One region of the Bacillus sp. FG16 genome, then DNA from elsewhere that is predicted to be linked to it. Evidence: predicted binding sites of a transcription regulator. Region 1 holds the regulator's gene; the other holds the start of a gene.

Region 1 (8,176 bases):
GATAGGAAAGGAGGATGGCACTTGAACGTTCAGTTTAAAAAAGGTGTGCTTGAACTTTGTGTATTAGCACTTGTAAAACGTAAAGATAGTTACGGTTATGAACTTGTTCAGCAAATTTCTAATAAATTTTTAATATCGGAAGGGTCAGTATACCCTTTATTGCGCCGTTTGACGAAAGAAGGGTATTTTCAAACGTATTTAAAGGAATCTACGGAAGGGCCACCTCGTAAATATTATCAATTAACAGAGCAAGGGGAAACGCAATTTCATTTGTTAGTAACAGAATGGCGTGATTTTGCGAAAGGGGTACAAGAAATTATTGAAGGGGTGGAATGGGATGAGTAAAGAAGGGTTTCTTAAAGAATTATCAAGTTATCTTAGAAAGTTACCAGAGGAAGAGAGGCAAGATATTTTATCGGATTATGAAGAGCACTTTCAGTTTGGGATAGAAGAGGGGAAAACTGAATCAGAAATAATACAGGGCCTCGGTTCTCCGAAAGTAATCGCAAAAGAATTACTTGCGATGTATCGCTTCGATGAAATGAAAAAAAATCCATCGACTTCAAATGTGACAAGAGCTGTTATGGCAGCGATTGGACTTAGTTTGTTTAATTTTATTATTGTGTTAGGCCCGTTAGTCGCAATTATTGCTTTTATATTTTCTTTTTGGATTGGTGGTATTGCTAGTGTAGTAACACCATTTTTCGTGATTGGAAAAGTATTTATGGGTACTTTTATATGGTTGGATCTTTTCGTTAGTATAACGTTTGTTGGAGTAGGTTTATTATTATGTATTATCGCTTTTTATAGTACAAAGTGGTTTAAGAGATTGTGTGTACGATATGTAATATGGAACTTCAAAATGATAAAAGGAGAGTAAATGATGAAAAAACTATTTTTAATCGCTATCGCTTGTATCATTATTGGAGTAATAGGAATTTCCCAAACATATGAAAAAGCAGTACAAACTGCTGAAAAAGGCGATAAAGAAAATATAATTAAAAACGAAACATTAAAAAATATAGAAGTTAAGTTAGATGCCGGGGATATTATTGTCCAAAAATCTCCTGACTCTTCTTTTTATATCAAGCAATCAGGAGATGTACGTAAACAAGAGATTCGTATCGCAGAAGATGGTGACACATTAAAAATTATTGGGGAAAGAGAAAAAGGTGCTTCATTTGATTTTTCTTTTTACGATTTTAGGTTTCAAACGTCTAAATTGACTCTCCTTGTGCCCGAACGCTCTTACCAAGATGTAAAAGTAAATTCATCTGCTGGACAAATCGAAATGAGTGATGTGAAAAGTGATAGCGTAAGTGTTAGAACACTTGCTGGAGAAGTAGAGTTGAAACAAGTAACGGCTAAGAATGTGGAGGGATCGACAAAAGCTGGTGAGGTGAACTTTAAGAAGGTATTAGGGAAAGTGACCGCAAAAACAACAAGTGGGGAAATAAATATTCAAGATCATGATTCTAAGTATAATCTAGAAGCAAGTTCAACTGCGGGAGATATAGATATTACTTTATCGGAAAAACCACAAGATGCGGTAATTACTGGGCAAAGTGCTGCCGGAGATGTAACAATTTTTAATGAAGAAAATAATAACGTAACAATTGGAAATGGTAGTAAAAAGATTAGCGGTAAAACGGCTGCTGGAGATGTGACGATTGAAACTCGTTAATAAGAAATAGAATGTATGGAAATCTATCAAAATACAAAAAAGAAGATAATTACCGTATATAAATAAGGTAATTATCTTCTTTTGTTATTTTTAATGTAAATCACGATATACGCCAATTACTTTCCCGATAACTGACACTTGTTTTAAAATGATAGGTTCTAATGAAGAGTTTTCTGGTTGTAGACGGAAATGGTCTTTTTCTTTATAGAAACGTTTAACAGTTGCTTCGTTATCTTCTGTTAAAGCGACTACAATTTCACCATTATATGCAGACTGTTGTTGGCGAACAACAACTAAATCTCCATCGAAAATACCAGCTTCAATCATACTATCTCCAGAAATACGTAACATGAACACTTGGTCTGCTCCAGCAACAATACTAGCTGGAAGTGGGAAATGTTCCTCTACGCTTTCGACAGCTGTAATTGGTAAACCAGCAGTAACTTTTCCGACAATTGGAACTTGAATAACAGATTGTGTTTCTGTATCGATTCGGTCTACGCCTAAAATTTCAATCGCTCGTGGTTTCGTTGGATCGCGTCGAATGTATCCTTTTTCTTCTAATCGTGATAAATGTCCGTGCACTGTAGAACTAGAAGCGAGGCCGACTGCTTGACCGATTTCACGTACGGAAGGTGGATATCCTTTTTCTTGTACTTTTAGCTTAATAAAGTCGAGAATGTCTTGCTGGCGTTTCGTTAACTTTTCCATGTTTTCTAACACCTCGTTTTCTTTCATTTTTCTTATTAATAAGTATAACATGTGAAAAAACATTCTACAAACATAAGTTCGAACAAATGGCTGATTTATGTTACACTATAGGGAAATAATAGGGAGAAAGAGGGGTTCAAAATGAATGCAATTATTTATGCACGTGTGAGTACAACGAAAGAAGCACAAGAAACATCATTATTACGTCAAAAAGATGAATTATTGCATTTAGCTGAGCGCTATCAAATGAATGTTTCTAAGGTGATTGAGGAGCAGGCTAGTGGATATACAATTGAGCGTGACGGTATATTAGAGGTGTTGGATACAATTCGAGACGAACAAATTGATGTGTTACTTATACAAGATGAAACGCGACTTGGTAGAGGAAATGCGAAAATCGCATTAATGCATTGTTTACATAAAGAAGGTATAAAAGTATATACGCATACACATAATGGTGAATTACAATTGTCGGATTCTGATTCGATGGTATTAGATATTATTGGTATTGTTGAAGAATATCAAAGAAAGATTCATAATTTGAAAATTAAACGAGGTATGCAACGTGCAGTAGAAAAAGGCTATCGTCCAGAAAAAAATTTAAAAAATCGGCATTTAAGTGTAGGAAGAGAGAAAAAAGAAGTGCCAATTGAGGAAATTGTACGTTTGCGAAAAAGTGAACTCACGTTTGAAGAAATTGCAGCAACACTACGTGGATTTGGTCATAATGTTTCAAAGGCGACTGTACATCGTAGATATGTAGAGTATACGAAGCAATTGCTTGATAAAGAAGAGTAACTATTGTATGATAATAATCAGTTTTGATTAGAAGGGGGATTCGAGATGATTAATCACGAACTCGTTGAACGCATTAACTTCTTAGCGAAAAAAGCAAAAGCTGAAGGTTTAACTGAAGAAGAGCAACGTGAGCGTCAATCGCTACGTGAACAATATTTAAAAGGATTTCGTCAAAATATGTTAAACGAACTTAAAGGAATTAAAGTTGTTAACGAAGAAGGTACAGATGTTACACCGACGAAATTAAAAGCTTTAAAAAAGCAAGATAATGCAAAATTAAATTAAAAGATGGGCGAAGCCCATCTTTTTTTATTTGTAAAAATCGTTATTTAATAACTTTCCAGTTGTTATTAACTGTTGCTTCTATCGTTTTATGTTCCAATATATAATTAGCGATAAGTTCAGACATATCTGTTGGTATATCTTTTACTACCGGTTTGTTTTGAAACATAAAGAAATTTCCACCGCCACTTGCACGATAATTATTCATTACAACGTCATATTCTTCATTCATATTAAGAGGAACACTGTTGTGCTGTAAAGATTCTACTCTTTCACCAATTGGTTTTGAAATGTTTAATACGTATGAAATCCCTTCCCACATATCGTAATTATAATGTTGTGGCTTTGGTTCTATGTAGGTAGGACTTACGATGATGGACCCATCTGTTTTTAATGTGAAATAAGAAGCAGAGAGTTCAAGAGCATCTTTTATATCTGCTCCAGTTATTCTAATTACTTTTAATGTGTTTGGATAAATATAATTAGAAACGATGTCACGCATTGTTACATGTTCCGGAAAACCTGGAGATGTATTATGGAACAAACTTGTACAAGAAATGGATACATTAGCTATATCCATCTGTATTTTATTTATAAATTCGATAAAAGGATGATCATGCAAACGAGTTTGCATAGCATCTGAAATTTGCATGTTTCCCTGAATGATTCCAATAGGTTGATCAAGCCACTTTTGTGTTTTCTCTTCGTAATCGGCTACCAATGAAAGTACATTTTGGTCCGCTTCAACTCCTTGTACAGATAATAATTCAGAAGAGCTCTCTTTTTTCACCCATTTATGTTTTGTTTTTTCGAATGTTACTTTTACTTTTCCAACTGAGTGTCCATTGCATCCGGTCTGTAAAATTGTTATACCGTTAGCCATTGTGTGAGAAATTTCTCGGTGTTGATGACCTGTTAGTAAAAGGTCTATACCTTCAATTTCATGGCACATTGCATATCCTTGGTTTTCACCTGTTAACACTTCAGTCGGTTCCCCAGTTTGTAAATCTCTTTCGAATCCACCGTGATAGGCTACGACTAATAAATCTGGTTTCTCATGTTCGTGAATATAAGAAACCCATTTTTTTGTAGTCTTTAATGCATCTTCAAATAGTAAATCTTTAATGTGATGGGCCTGTTCCCAATTTGGGATGTAATGTGTTGTTACCCCTAAAATAGCAATTTTTATATTGGATTCAATCTGTTTGATTATATAAGGTTTTCCGAAATAGGGTTTTTTTATGTTTTTATCTAAAATATTTGCTGATAGGTACGGGAAGTTCGCAGTAGTCACAGCATTATTTAATATATCCATTCCGTAATTAAATTCATGATTGCCGATAATTGCAGCGTCATACTGTAAGTGATTCGCTAATAAGGACATTGGGTTTTTTTTGTTTTTTTCGTATGTAACATAATGATAAGTAAATGGTGTTCCTTGAATAAAGTCGCCATTATCAATTAAAAGAACGTTTATATTTTGGGAACGTTCTTTTTTTATAAGAGTAGAAATTTTAGCTAAACCAAGTTCTGCTGGGGAGTTATCTTGGTAGTGAATGGGATAAACAGTGCCATGTATATCGCTTGTTAATAAGATGTTTAAAGTTACAGTTTGATTATGTTCCAATATGACTCACCTTTTCTATTGTTATCTTCCAATTAATCATATCAAATATGTGAAGTGAATTTTGATGTGAATGTATAGAATGTGTAAAGATTCTGTAAATAACCAATTGTGTATCAAAATATGTGATATATTTCTTCATGTTTACGGAAGGTTATTTTATAACAAGAAAAATGGAGGCATTAATATGTTGAAAAAAGTTTTTGCAATGAGTACAACAGTTGTACTAGCGGCCGGATTATTAAGTGGCTGCGGGACGAAAGAGTCAAGTGCAAGTAAAAATGAAGATACGAAAAAAGGTTATGTACCAAAGACCTTAAATGTTCAATTTGTTCCTTCTCAAAATGCGGATACGTTAGAGGCAAAGGCAAAACCATTGGAAAAGCTATTAAGCGATAAATTAAATATTCCGGTAAAAGTTAGTATTTCAACTAACTACAATACAATTGTAGAAGCGATGGCATCTAAACAAGTAGATGTAGGGTTTTTACCACCAACAGCGTACGTATTAGCACATGAAAAGAAGGCTGCAAATGTAATTTTACAAGCGCAACGTTTTGGAGTAGAGGATGAAACAGGAGCTCCTACAAAAGATTTAGTAGACTATTATAAATCTGAATTTGTTGTTAAAAAAGACTCTAATATAAATAGTGTAAAAGATTTAAAAGGTAAAAAAATTGGTTATCAAGATGTAACATCATCAGCAGGGTATGTATGGCCTGCAGCTGTTCTATTAAAAGAGGGAATTGATCCGCTAAAGGATGTGAAACCTGTTACATTAAAAGGTCATGATCAGTCACTTATTGCTCTTTTAAATGGTGATGTAGATGCAGCTGTTGTATTCCAAGATGCTCGTAATATTGTAAAAAAAGATTATCCAAATATATTTGATCAAACGAAAATAGTGAAATTTACTGAGAAAATTCCGAACGATACAATTTCTGTACGCTCTGATTTAGATGCAGAGTGGAGCAAGAAATTACAAGATGCTTTCATTGAAATTGGAAAAAATGAGGAAGGCCGTAAAATCATTAAAGAAGTATATTCCCATGAAGGATATATTAAATCTGATGATAGTAAATTTGATATTGTTCGTGAATATGGAAAGACAGTGAAGACGCAATAATACATAGTGAACTGGCGGCTAGCTGGAAGGTGTGAGATTTCAGTTAGTTTGCCGTTTTTTAGTTATTGATAATACATTGAAAGTAGGTAAGATGTGTGATAGAGTTTCGAAATGTTTCCAAAATGTATCCGAATGGCACAAAGGGATTGAATAATATAAATTTAAAGATTCAAAAAGGTGAGTTTATTGTAATGGTCGGGTTATCCGGAGCTGGAAAATCTACACTTCTCAGATCCGTAAATCGTCTTCATGAGATTACCGAAGGAGAAATCATTATTGAAGGTGAGTCTATTACTTCTGCGAAAGGAAAAGGATTAAGGCGTATGCGCCGGGATATCGGTATGATCTTCCAAAGTTTTAACCTTGTAAAGCGATCAACAGTATTAAAAAATGTATTAGCTGGTCGTGTTGGCTATCATTCCACATTACGTACAACGTTAGGTTTGTTTCCGAAAGAAGATGTGGAACTCGCATTTCAAGCATTAAAAAGAGTGAATATTTTAGAAAAAGCATATGCACGTGCTGATGAATTATCAGGAGGACAACAGCAACGTGTATCGATAGCTAGAGCATTGGCGCAAGAAGCAAAAATCATATTGGCAGATGAGCCTGTTGCATCGTTAGATCCACTTACGACAAAGCAAGTGCTAGATGATTTGAAAAAAATTAATGAAGATTTTGGAATCACGACAATTGTAAATTTACATTCTATTGATTTGGCTAGACAATATGCGACACGTATTATCGGATTACATGCAGGAGAAATTGTTTTTGACGGTTTAGTAGAAGAAGCAACGGATGAAAAATTTGCTGAAATTTATGGGGACGTTGCTCAGAAAAGCGAATTATTAGAGGTGGCAGTAAAATGAATGACGTGACGATATATTCAAATGAAATACCGAAGCCGCCGAGTAAATTGAAACATATATTAACGTTTATTTTAGTTATTTTAATGCTGTGGAGTAGTAGTGTACAAGTAGATGCATCATTTTCAAAACTGGTAGACGGTTTTCCAAATATGGTAGATCTATTGAAAGAAATGGTGCCACCTGATTGGAGTTATTTTCAAGTTATTACAACAGCGATGTTAGATACAATACGTATGGCGATTATTGGGACGACTTTAGGAGCGATTTTAGCCATTCCACTTGCATTGTTTGCAGCAAGTAATGTGTTTACTAACACATTTTTATACAGTCCAGCTCGAATGATTTTAAATTTTATACGAACGATACCAGATTTATTATTGGCGGCTATTTTCGTAGCAATTTTTGGAATTGGGCCACTCCCAGGTATTTTGGCTCTTACTTTTTTCTCAATTGGACTCGTAGCGAAATTGTTGTATGAATCAATTGAATCAATTGACCCTGGCCCACTAGAAGCGATGACAGCTGTAGGGGCTAATAAGGTGCAATGGATTGTTTATGGAGTCATTCCACAAGTAAAAGCGCACTTTGTTTCCTATGTACTATATACATTTGAGGTGAATGTACGTGCAGCAGCTGTCCTAGGTTTAGTAGGAGCAGGTGGTATTGGACTATATTATGATCGTACACTTGGATTTTTACAATATCAACAAACTGCTTCTATAATTATTTATACCCTTATTGTTGTTTTGTTAATTGACTACATTAGTACGTTGTTGCGGGAGAAACTATAATGAATAGAACGACGATGATTGTTCCAAAACCGAAGAAACCGAGTATATATCGCTGGATTATTTTAATAGCACTTACAGTTGTATATGTATGGGCCTTTTCAGGAGTGCCATTAGAAGGGATAAAGGACACAGCAGGTGAAATCACGAAAGCAATTATGACAGGGATATTGAATCCAGACTGGTCGTATGTATCTTTGCCAGATGGTGAAGATTTATTACATGGATTAATTGATACGTTGGCAATTGCGATATTAGGTACATTTATTTCTGCATTTTTATCTGTTCCGTTTG
Region 2 (8,176 bases), on a different contig from region 1:
TCGCCTAAAGAAATATGGTTTATAATAGGATTAAGGCGCAATAGACTGGTTAATAGCGGGACAAGACGAAAAATAGAAAAGAGAATTTCTTGTTTTGTGTAAATGTTTTTTATAATATTTGACATGTTGACAGATTATGAAATGAAAGTGAGTGATCCATGTGGATCTAACGCAAATTCAAAACCCTAGTTTTTTGAAAGATATGTCTATCAGTGAACTAGAGGGATTGAGTGAGGATATTCGTAAGTTTTTAATTGAAGAGCTCTCTCAAACAGGTGGACATATTGCACCTAATTTAGGTGTAGTAGAACTCACAATTGCTCTGCATAAATTATTTGATAGCCCGCAAGATAAATTTTTATGGGATGTAGGACATCAATCCTATGTACATAAAATTTTAACTGGACGCGCGAAAGAGTTTGGTACATTAAGGCAATATCAAGGTCTATGTGGTTTTCCGAAACGTTGCGAAAGTGAGCACGATGTATGGGAAACTGGTCATAGCTCAACGTCGTTATCGGCTGCAATGGGAATGGCTCTGGCACGTGATTTAAAGAAAACGAAAGAATATGTTATACCAATTATTGGGGATGGTGCTTTAACAGGCGGAATGGCTTTAGAGGCATTGAACCATATTGGACATGAAAAAACAGACATGATTGTTATTTTGAATGATAATGAAATGTCGATTGCACCAAACGTTGGTGCGCTTCATAATGTACTCGGTCGTTTACGTACAGCAGGAAAATATCACTGGGTAAAAGATGAATTAGAGTATATATTAAAGAAAATCCCAGCAGTTGGTGGGAAAGTGGCTGCGACAGCAGAGAAAATAAAAGATAGTCTTAAATATTTACTAGTATCTGGTGTCTTTTTCGAAGAGTTAGGCTTTACATATTTAGGTCCAGTCGATGGGCATGATTATGAAAAGTTATTCGAAACGTTGCAATATGCAAAGAAAACAAAAGGTCCAGTACTTGTTCACGTTATTACGAAAAAAGGAAAAGGTTATAAACCGGCTGAGAGTGACGTTATTGGAACTTGGCATGGAACAGGACCTTATAAAATTGAATCAGGTGACTTCGTTAAGCCGAAAGAAGTTGCACCAGCATGGAGTGCTGTTGTTAGTGAAACAGTACTTAAGCTAGCGAGAGCGGATGAGCGTATCGTAGCAATTACACCTGCAATGCCTGTTGGATCAAAACTTGAGAAATTCCAAAAAGAATTCCCAGATCGTATGATTGATGTAGGTATTGCAGAGCAGCATGCTACAACAATGGCAGCAGGTATGGCAACGCAAGGAATGAAGCCATTCTTAGCAATTTATTCGACATTTTTACAAAGAGCATATGACCAAGTTGTTCATGATATATGCCGCCAAAACTTAAATGTTTTCATCGGAATAGATCGCTCGGGATTAGTAGGAGCAGATGGTGAAACGCATCAAGGTGTATTTGACATCTCATTCTTACGTCACTTGCCAAATATGGTGCTTATGATGCCGAAAGATGAAAATGAAGGGCAACATTTAGTTTATACGGCAATGCAATATGAAGATGGACCAATCGCACTGCGTTATGCGCGCGGTAATGGACTTGGCGTTCCTATGGATGAAGAATTAAAGGCGATTCCAATCGGTACGTGGGAGACGTTAAAAGAGGGTACACAAGCAGCTATTTTAACGTTTGGTACGACAATACCAATGGCAATGGAAGCCGCTGAGCGTCTTGAAAAAGCTGGAGTTTCAGTGAAAGTAGTGAATGCTCGCTTTATTAAACCAATGGATGAAGCATATTTACATGATCTTCTAGGAAAGAATATACCGATTTTAACGATTGAAGAAGCTTGTTTAATCGGTGGTTTTGGAACAGGAGTAGTTGAATTTGCATCTGAAAATGGTTACCATAGTGCATTAGTTGAACGAATGGGTATTCCAGACCGCTTCATAGAGCACGGAAGTGTAACAAAATTATTAGAAGAAATTGGTTTAACGACAGATGCTGTTGTAGACCGTATTCATACAATGATTCCATCAAAACAAAAAAGGGCGTAACAAATGAGCGTAAAAAAAGAAAGAGTAGATGTACTATTAGTAGAGCGAGGACTTATAGAAACGCGTGAGAAAGCAAAGCGCGCCGTTATGGCCGGACTCGTATATGCAAATGAAATGAGACTTGATAAGCCAGGAGAGAAAATCTCGCAAGATACTGAGATTACGGTGAAGGGGCAAGTTATGCCGTATGTAAGTCGTGGTGGTTATAAACTTGAAAAGGCATTAGAGACATTTCATCTTGATTTACAAGATAAAGTTATGATAGATATTGGTTCATCAACTGGTGGCTTTACAGATTGCGCACTTCAAAATGGAGCGAAATTATCTTATGCATTAGATGTAGGATACAATCAACTAGCGTGGAAATTACGTCAAGATGAGCGTGTTGTTGTAATGGAACGAACAAACTTCCGTTACGTGACACCAGCAGACTTAGAACGTGGTTTACCTCAATTTGCAAGTATTGATGTTTCATTTATATCATTAAAGCTTATACTGCCGGTTTTAAAAACAATGCTTATGCCTAACGGAGATGTAGCAGCATTAATTAAACCGCAGTTTGAAGCTGGAAGAGAGCAAGTTGGGAAAAAAGGTATCGTTCGTGATAGAAAAGTACATGAAGCTGTTGTGGAAATGATTGTCGATTTTGCTTTAAAAGAGGGCTATGATGTGGAAGGTTTAACATTCTCACCAATTACGGGTGGGGATGGTAATATTGAATTTTTAATTCATCTGAAATGGCATGGTGAACGTGAGAATGGCGAAAATCATTCTCCGATTTCTATAGAGCAAGTTGTTACAGAAGCGCATGACGTTCTAAAACAAAAAGGGAAAGGGGAATAACATATGTTGTTCCTCTTTTTGTTGTAATTGTATAATGATTGTAAAAACAATTGTGTACAAGAAACGAATTATAAGTTAACATAAATAAGTGAAGTATACCAATGTTTAAACTATGGTAAGAGATAGTGTGAGGTGCAAATGTATGAATAAAGGTCAGCGCCATATTAAAATCAGGGAAATTATTGCAAACAAAGAAATTGAAACACAAGATGAATTAGTTGATATTTTACGTAATGAGGGATTTAATGTAACGCAAGCAACAGTATCGCGCGATATTAAAGAACTGCACTTAGTGAAGGTGCCATTACATGATGGGCGCTATAAATATAGCTTGCCAGCCGATCAACGATTTAACCCGTTACAAAAATTAAAACGAAATCTAGTGGATTCATTTGTAAAATTAGACACGGCAGGACATATGCTTGTGCTAAAAACATTGCCTGGTAACGCTCATTCACTTGGAGCACTTATTGATCATTTAGAGTGGGATGAGATCATCGGAACCATCTGTGGTGATGATACTTGCTTAATTATTTGCCGTACACCTGACGATACAGGTGTTGTCTCTGATCGTTTCTTAAATATGTTGTAACAAAAAATCTTGTTTGCTTTCCATCGTAAAGTGGGAAGTGAACAAGATATTTTTATTGGTTAAAAATATGATTTTTCTAATTGTAATATAATATTTTGTATGCATAAAGTTAGAAAATAGATGGATTGACCCGTAAAACAAATGTTTGGTACAATGAAGCGGGTTAGAAGAGTATATACATACAAATATATAGTATGATTATTTGAATGAAGAACTGAGAAAATCCTTTAGTAAGGGATTATTTTATAACGAGGTGAATGGGGCATTGTTATCGGAATTATCGATTAGAAACTTTGCTATTATTGAAGCATTAAATATTTCTTTTCAAAAAGGTTTAACGGTTTTAAGCGGTGAAACAGGGGCCGGAAAATCGATTATTATTGATGCAATTAGTTTACTTGTAGGTGGCCGTGGGTCAGCAGAGTTTGTTCGATATGGAACAGAAAAGGCTGAGATTGAAGGGCTGTTTTATGTTGAAGATGAGAAGCATCCATGTATTGAAAAGGCAGAAGAGTTAGATATAGAAATAGAAGATGGCATGATTATTTTGAAGCGTGATATTGCTGCGAACGGGAAGAGTGTATGTCGTGTAAATGGGAAGCTTGTTACACTTAGCATATTAAAAGAAATTGGGAAAACACTTGTTGATATTCATGGACAGCATGAAACGCAAGATTTAATGAATGAAGAACGACATCTGTTTATGCTTGATCACTTTGATGGGGATCGAATCGTTAAACAACTAGACATATATCAAAATGTATACGCTGACTATGAAAAATTAAAAAAACAATTAAAATCGTTAAGTGAAAATGAACAACAAATGGCACATCGCTTAGATTTAATTCAATTTCAGCATGAAGAAATTCGCAAAGCTGATTTAAAGATGGATGAAGAAAATGAATTAACTGAGGAACGATTGCAAATTTCTAATTTTGAAAAGATTTATAAAGCATTAGGTGATGCATATCGTTCGTTAAGTGCTGACGGACAAGGATTAGATAATGTAAGAAGCGCAATGGGACAAATGGAAAGTATTACACATTTAGATGAAATGTATCAAGAGAATCATGATTCAATTGCAAATAGCTATTACTTGTTAGAAGAGGTTGCATATCAACTGAGAGAAAAGCTCGATATGATGGAATATGATCCAAATCGTTTAGATGAAATCGAAACACGTTTGAATGAAATTCGTATGCTGAAGAGAAAATATGGAAATACTGTAGAAGAGATTTTAGCGTATGCTGATAAAATTGAACAGGAAATTTTTACGATTGAAAATAAAGACGTTCATATTGAAACGACGAAGAAACAGTTGAAGGAATTAGAAAGTGTTATTCTGAAAGAAGCAACGTTGTTAAGTAATATGCGTCATGAGCTTGCAGAACATCTTACAAATGCAATTCATCAGGAATTAAAAGAATTATATATGGAAAAAACGAAATTTGAAGTGAGAATTATGAAGAGAGAAGGAAATGCAGAAGAGCCCCTTGTGGAAGGTGCACCGGTAAGACTTACGGCGGATGGTTACGATCATGTGGAATTTTATATTTCAACGAACCCAGGAGAGCCGCTAAAACCACTTTCAAAGGTTGCTTCTGGTGGAGAGTTATCTCGTATCATTTTAGCTTTAAAAAGCATTTTTTCTAAGCATCAAGGGGTTGCATCTGTTATTTTTGATGAAGTGGATACGGGTGTAAGTGGCCGGGTCGCACAGGCTATTGCGGAAAAAATTTATCGAGTATCAGTAAACTCGCAAGTACTTTGTATTACGCACTTACCTCAAGTAGCTTCAATGGCGGATTCGCATTTATTTATTCGAAAACAAGTAGCGAATGATCGGACAATTACATCAGTTACTGTTTTAACTATGGAGGATAAAGTAACAGAAATAGCTCGAATGATTTCTGGTGTGGAAATTACAGATTTAACGACAGAGCATGCGAAAGAATTACTTACGCAAGCGCATCATTTTAAACAGACAGCAGAGGCTATCCAGTAATGGATAGCTTTTTTTCTCAAATGACGATTTCTTAATTCTTCCGGTTATAAATAAAGCACTGCAAGGAGAGATTAAAAAGTGAAGCCAAAAGGCTGAATGTGGGGTAGGAGCGAGGAGAGTGAACAAGTTGAAATTAGAAAAATTTCGAAAAATAATAGGTCTTTGTCTCCTTGTTTCTTTAGTTTTTATTGGATGTTTTAAACCGCTTCGAACGTTTATTTCATCACCGAAACAACTTGTTGTTTTTGAGGGACAACAATCAGAAATATCATCATTACCAGTTTTCAAAGCTTCATCCACAAATCGTCATGTGTTTACAGTGAGTTCGAATGAACAAAAACAAGGACTTATGGTAAATTCTCATCAAAATGGTGAAGCTGATATGGTATTTCAGCTTGCTGGTTTTCCAGTGAAAAAAGTAAATGTGAAAGTGTTAAAAGATTTTAAGGTGATTCCAGGTGGACAATCAATTGGTGTGAAATTAAATACAAAAGGTGTACTTGTTGTAGGCCATCATTTAATTCAAACTGAAAAAGGTAAAATATCTCCTGGTGAAACAGCAGGTGTACAAATTGGAGATATGATTACTGAAATTAATGGTAAAACAATTGAAAGAATGAGTGATGTAGCACCGTTTATTCATAATAGTGGAGAAACAGGTGAACCGCTTAATCTTGTATTGTTAAGAGATGGAAAATATATTCGCACGAAACTAACGCCACAAAAAGACAACGGTGAGTCGTCTTATCGAATTGGCTTGTATATTCGTGATTCGGCAGCTGGAATTGGAACAATGACATTTGTTCATCCGGATTCTATGAAATACGGGGCGCTTGGTCATGTTATTTCTGATAATGATACAAAAAAGCCGATTCAAGTCGAAGATGGACAAATTATGCGCTCGACAGTTACATCAATTGAAAGAGGTAGTCATGGGAATCCAGGGGAGAAATTAGCAAGATTCTCACCAGATCGTGAAGTGATTGGCAATATTACAATTAATAGTCCATATGGTATTTTTGGAAAATTAAATACAAATATGAAAAACGGTATAATGGATAAAGCAATGCCTATCGCATTATCTCATCAAGTAAAAGAAGGGCCGGCAAAAATATTAACAGTTATTGATCAAGATAAAGTAGAAGCGTTTGATATTGAAGTTGTTAGTACAGTGCAGCAAAAATTTCCAGCCACAAAGGGTATGGTCATAAAAGTAACAGATAAGCGCCTATTAGCGAAAACGGGCGGTATCGTACAAGGAATGAGTGGAAGTCCAATTGTACAAAATGGAAAAGTGATTGGTGCTGTTACACATGTATTTGTAAATGATCCAACATCAGGATATGGTGTTCATATTGAATGGATGTTACATCAAGCTGGAATTAATATTTATGATCAAGAGAAAAAAGCGAGCTAATACATATTAGCTCGTTTTTTCTGTTGAAAAATTCGTTGAAATTTTGTAAAAGCTCCGCAAGAGGTGTTTTTTGTTGTAAAATAAAAGAAAAGGGTTGAACGTTTCGTTGTATTTCTATGATGGAATGTGTTGCGAAAGGGAATAAATGAACGATAAACATATTTTTTTGTGATTTTATCGGAAAGTAAGAAACTTTAAAAGGGAATTTTCACACAATTGTCGAACAATTCATGTAGCCTAGAAGGATACACATGTCGGAGAATCGATTCGGTAAGGGAGGAAAAGCTGTGGAGAAAATTAAAGTATGTCTTGTGGATGATAATAAAGAACTAGTATCAATGTTAGAGAGCTATGTAGCCGCTCAAGATGATATGGAAGTAATCGGTATTGCTTATAATGGTCAAGAGTGTTTAAACTTATTAACAGATAAGCAACCTGATGTACTCGTTTTAGACATTATTATGCCACATTTAGATGGGTTAGCTGTATTGGAAAAAATGCGACATATTGAAAGGTTAAGACAGCCTAGCGTAATTATGTTGACAGCATTCGGGCAAGAAGATGTGACGAAAAAAGCAGTTGACTTAGGTGCCTCATATTTCATATTAAAACCATTTGATATGGAGAATTTAACGAGTCATATTCGTCAAGTGAGTGGTAAAGCAAACGCTATGATTAAACGTCCACTACCATCATTCCGATCAGCAACAACAGTAGATGGAAAACCGAAAAACTTAGATGCGAGTATTACGAGTATCATTCATGAAATTGGTGTACCCGCTCATATTAAAGGATATATGTATTTACGAGAAGCAATCTCCATGGTATACAACGATATCGAATTATTAGGATCGATTACGAAAGTATTGTATCCAGATATCGCAAAGAAATATAATACCACAGCAAGCCGTGTGGAGCGCGCAATTCGTCACGCGATTGAAGTAGCGTGGAGCCGTGGTAATATTGATTCTATTTCATCCTTATTTGGCTATACAGTATCCATGTCAAAAGCAAAACCTACGAACTCTGAGTTTATCGCAATGGTTGCGGATAAACTGAGACTTGAACATAAAGCTAGCTGAGAGTAAAGATAGTAAGGGTTTACTCTTTAGCTAAGCCGACAAATTCTTGAAATCTATACTTAATATCAATTTTAAAACCAATAAACTTTTCACTCAATGACCAATGAATTTTATGATTCGTTGGTCTTTTTATTTTGTTGAGAAAAAGAGATTATTTCATACCATGGAAAATAAAACCTATTTT

What was found. The regulator LexA, encoded in region 1, represses DNA repair genes until DNA is damaged. The targets are predictions, from matches to a motif close to CGAACATATGTTCG.
Region 2: recN (DNA repair protein RecN) is a predicted target of LexA. The motif match lies at 3,623-3,636, and genes of this name have one in related genera.

Annotation. Positions count from the first base shown of each region.
Region 1 is NZ_JBMDKC010000006.1:91,650-99,825, reverse strand. It holds gene ACODS7_RS04330 (PadR family transcriptional regulator) at 22-345, shown strand; gene ACODS7_RS04325 (DUF1700 domain-containing protein) at 338-880, shown strand; gene ACODS7_RS04320 (DUF4097 family beta strand repeat-containing protein) at 881-1,684, shown strand; gene lexA (transcriptional repressor LexA) at 1,775-2,395, opposite strand; gene ACODS7_RS04310 (YneB family resolvase-like protein) at 2,537-3,193, shown strand; gene ACODS7_RS04305 (DUF896 domain-containing protein) at 3,239-3,478, shown strand; gene ACODS7_RS04300 (bifunctional metallophosphatase/5'-nucleotidase) at 3,519-5,102, opposite strand; gene ACODS7_RS04295 (phosphate/phosphite/phosphonate ABC transporter substrate-binding protein) at 5,287-6,225, shown strand; gene phnC (phosphonate ABC transporter ATP-binding protein) at 6,321-7,094, shown strand; gene phnE (phosphonate ABC transporter, permease protein PhnE) at 7,091-7,885, shown strand; gene phnE (phosphonate ABC transporter, permease protein PhnE) at 7,885-8,176, shown strand, end outside.
Region 2 is NZ_JBMDKC010000001.1:51,181-59,356, forward strand. It holds gene dxs (1-deoxy-D-xylulose-5-phosphate synthase) at 161-2,053, shown strand; gene ACODS7_RS00385 (TlyA family RNA methyltransferase) at 2,057-2,896, shown strand; gene argR (arginine repressor ArgR) at 3,039-3,488, shown strand; gene recN (DNA repair protein RecN) at 3,754-5,493, shown strand; gene spoIVB (SpoIVB peptidase) at 5,612-6,910, shown strand; gene spo0A (sporulation transcription factor Spo0A) at 7,198-7,992, shown strand.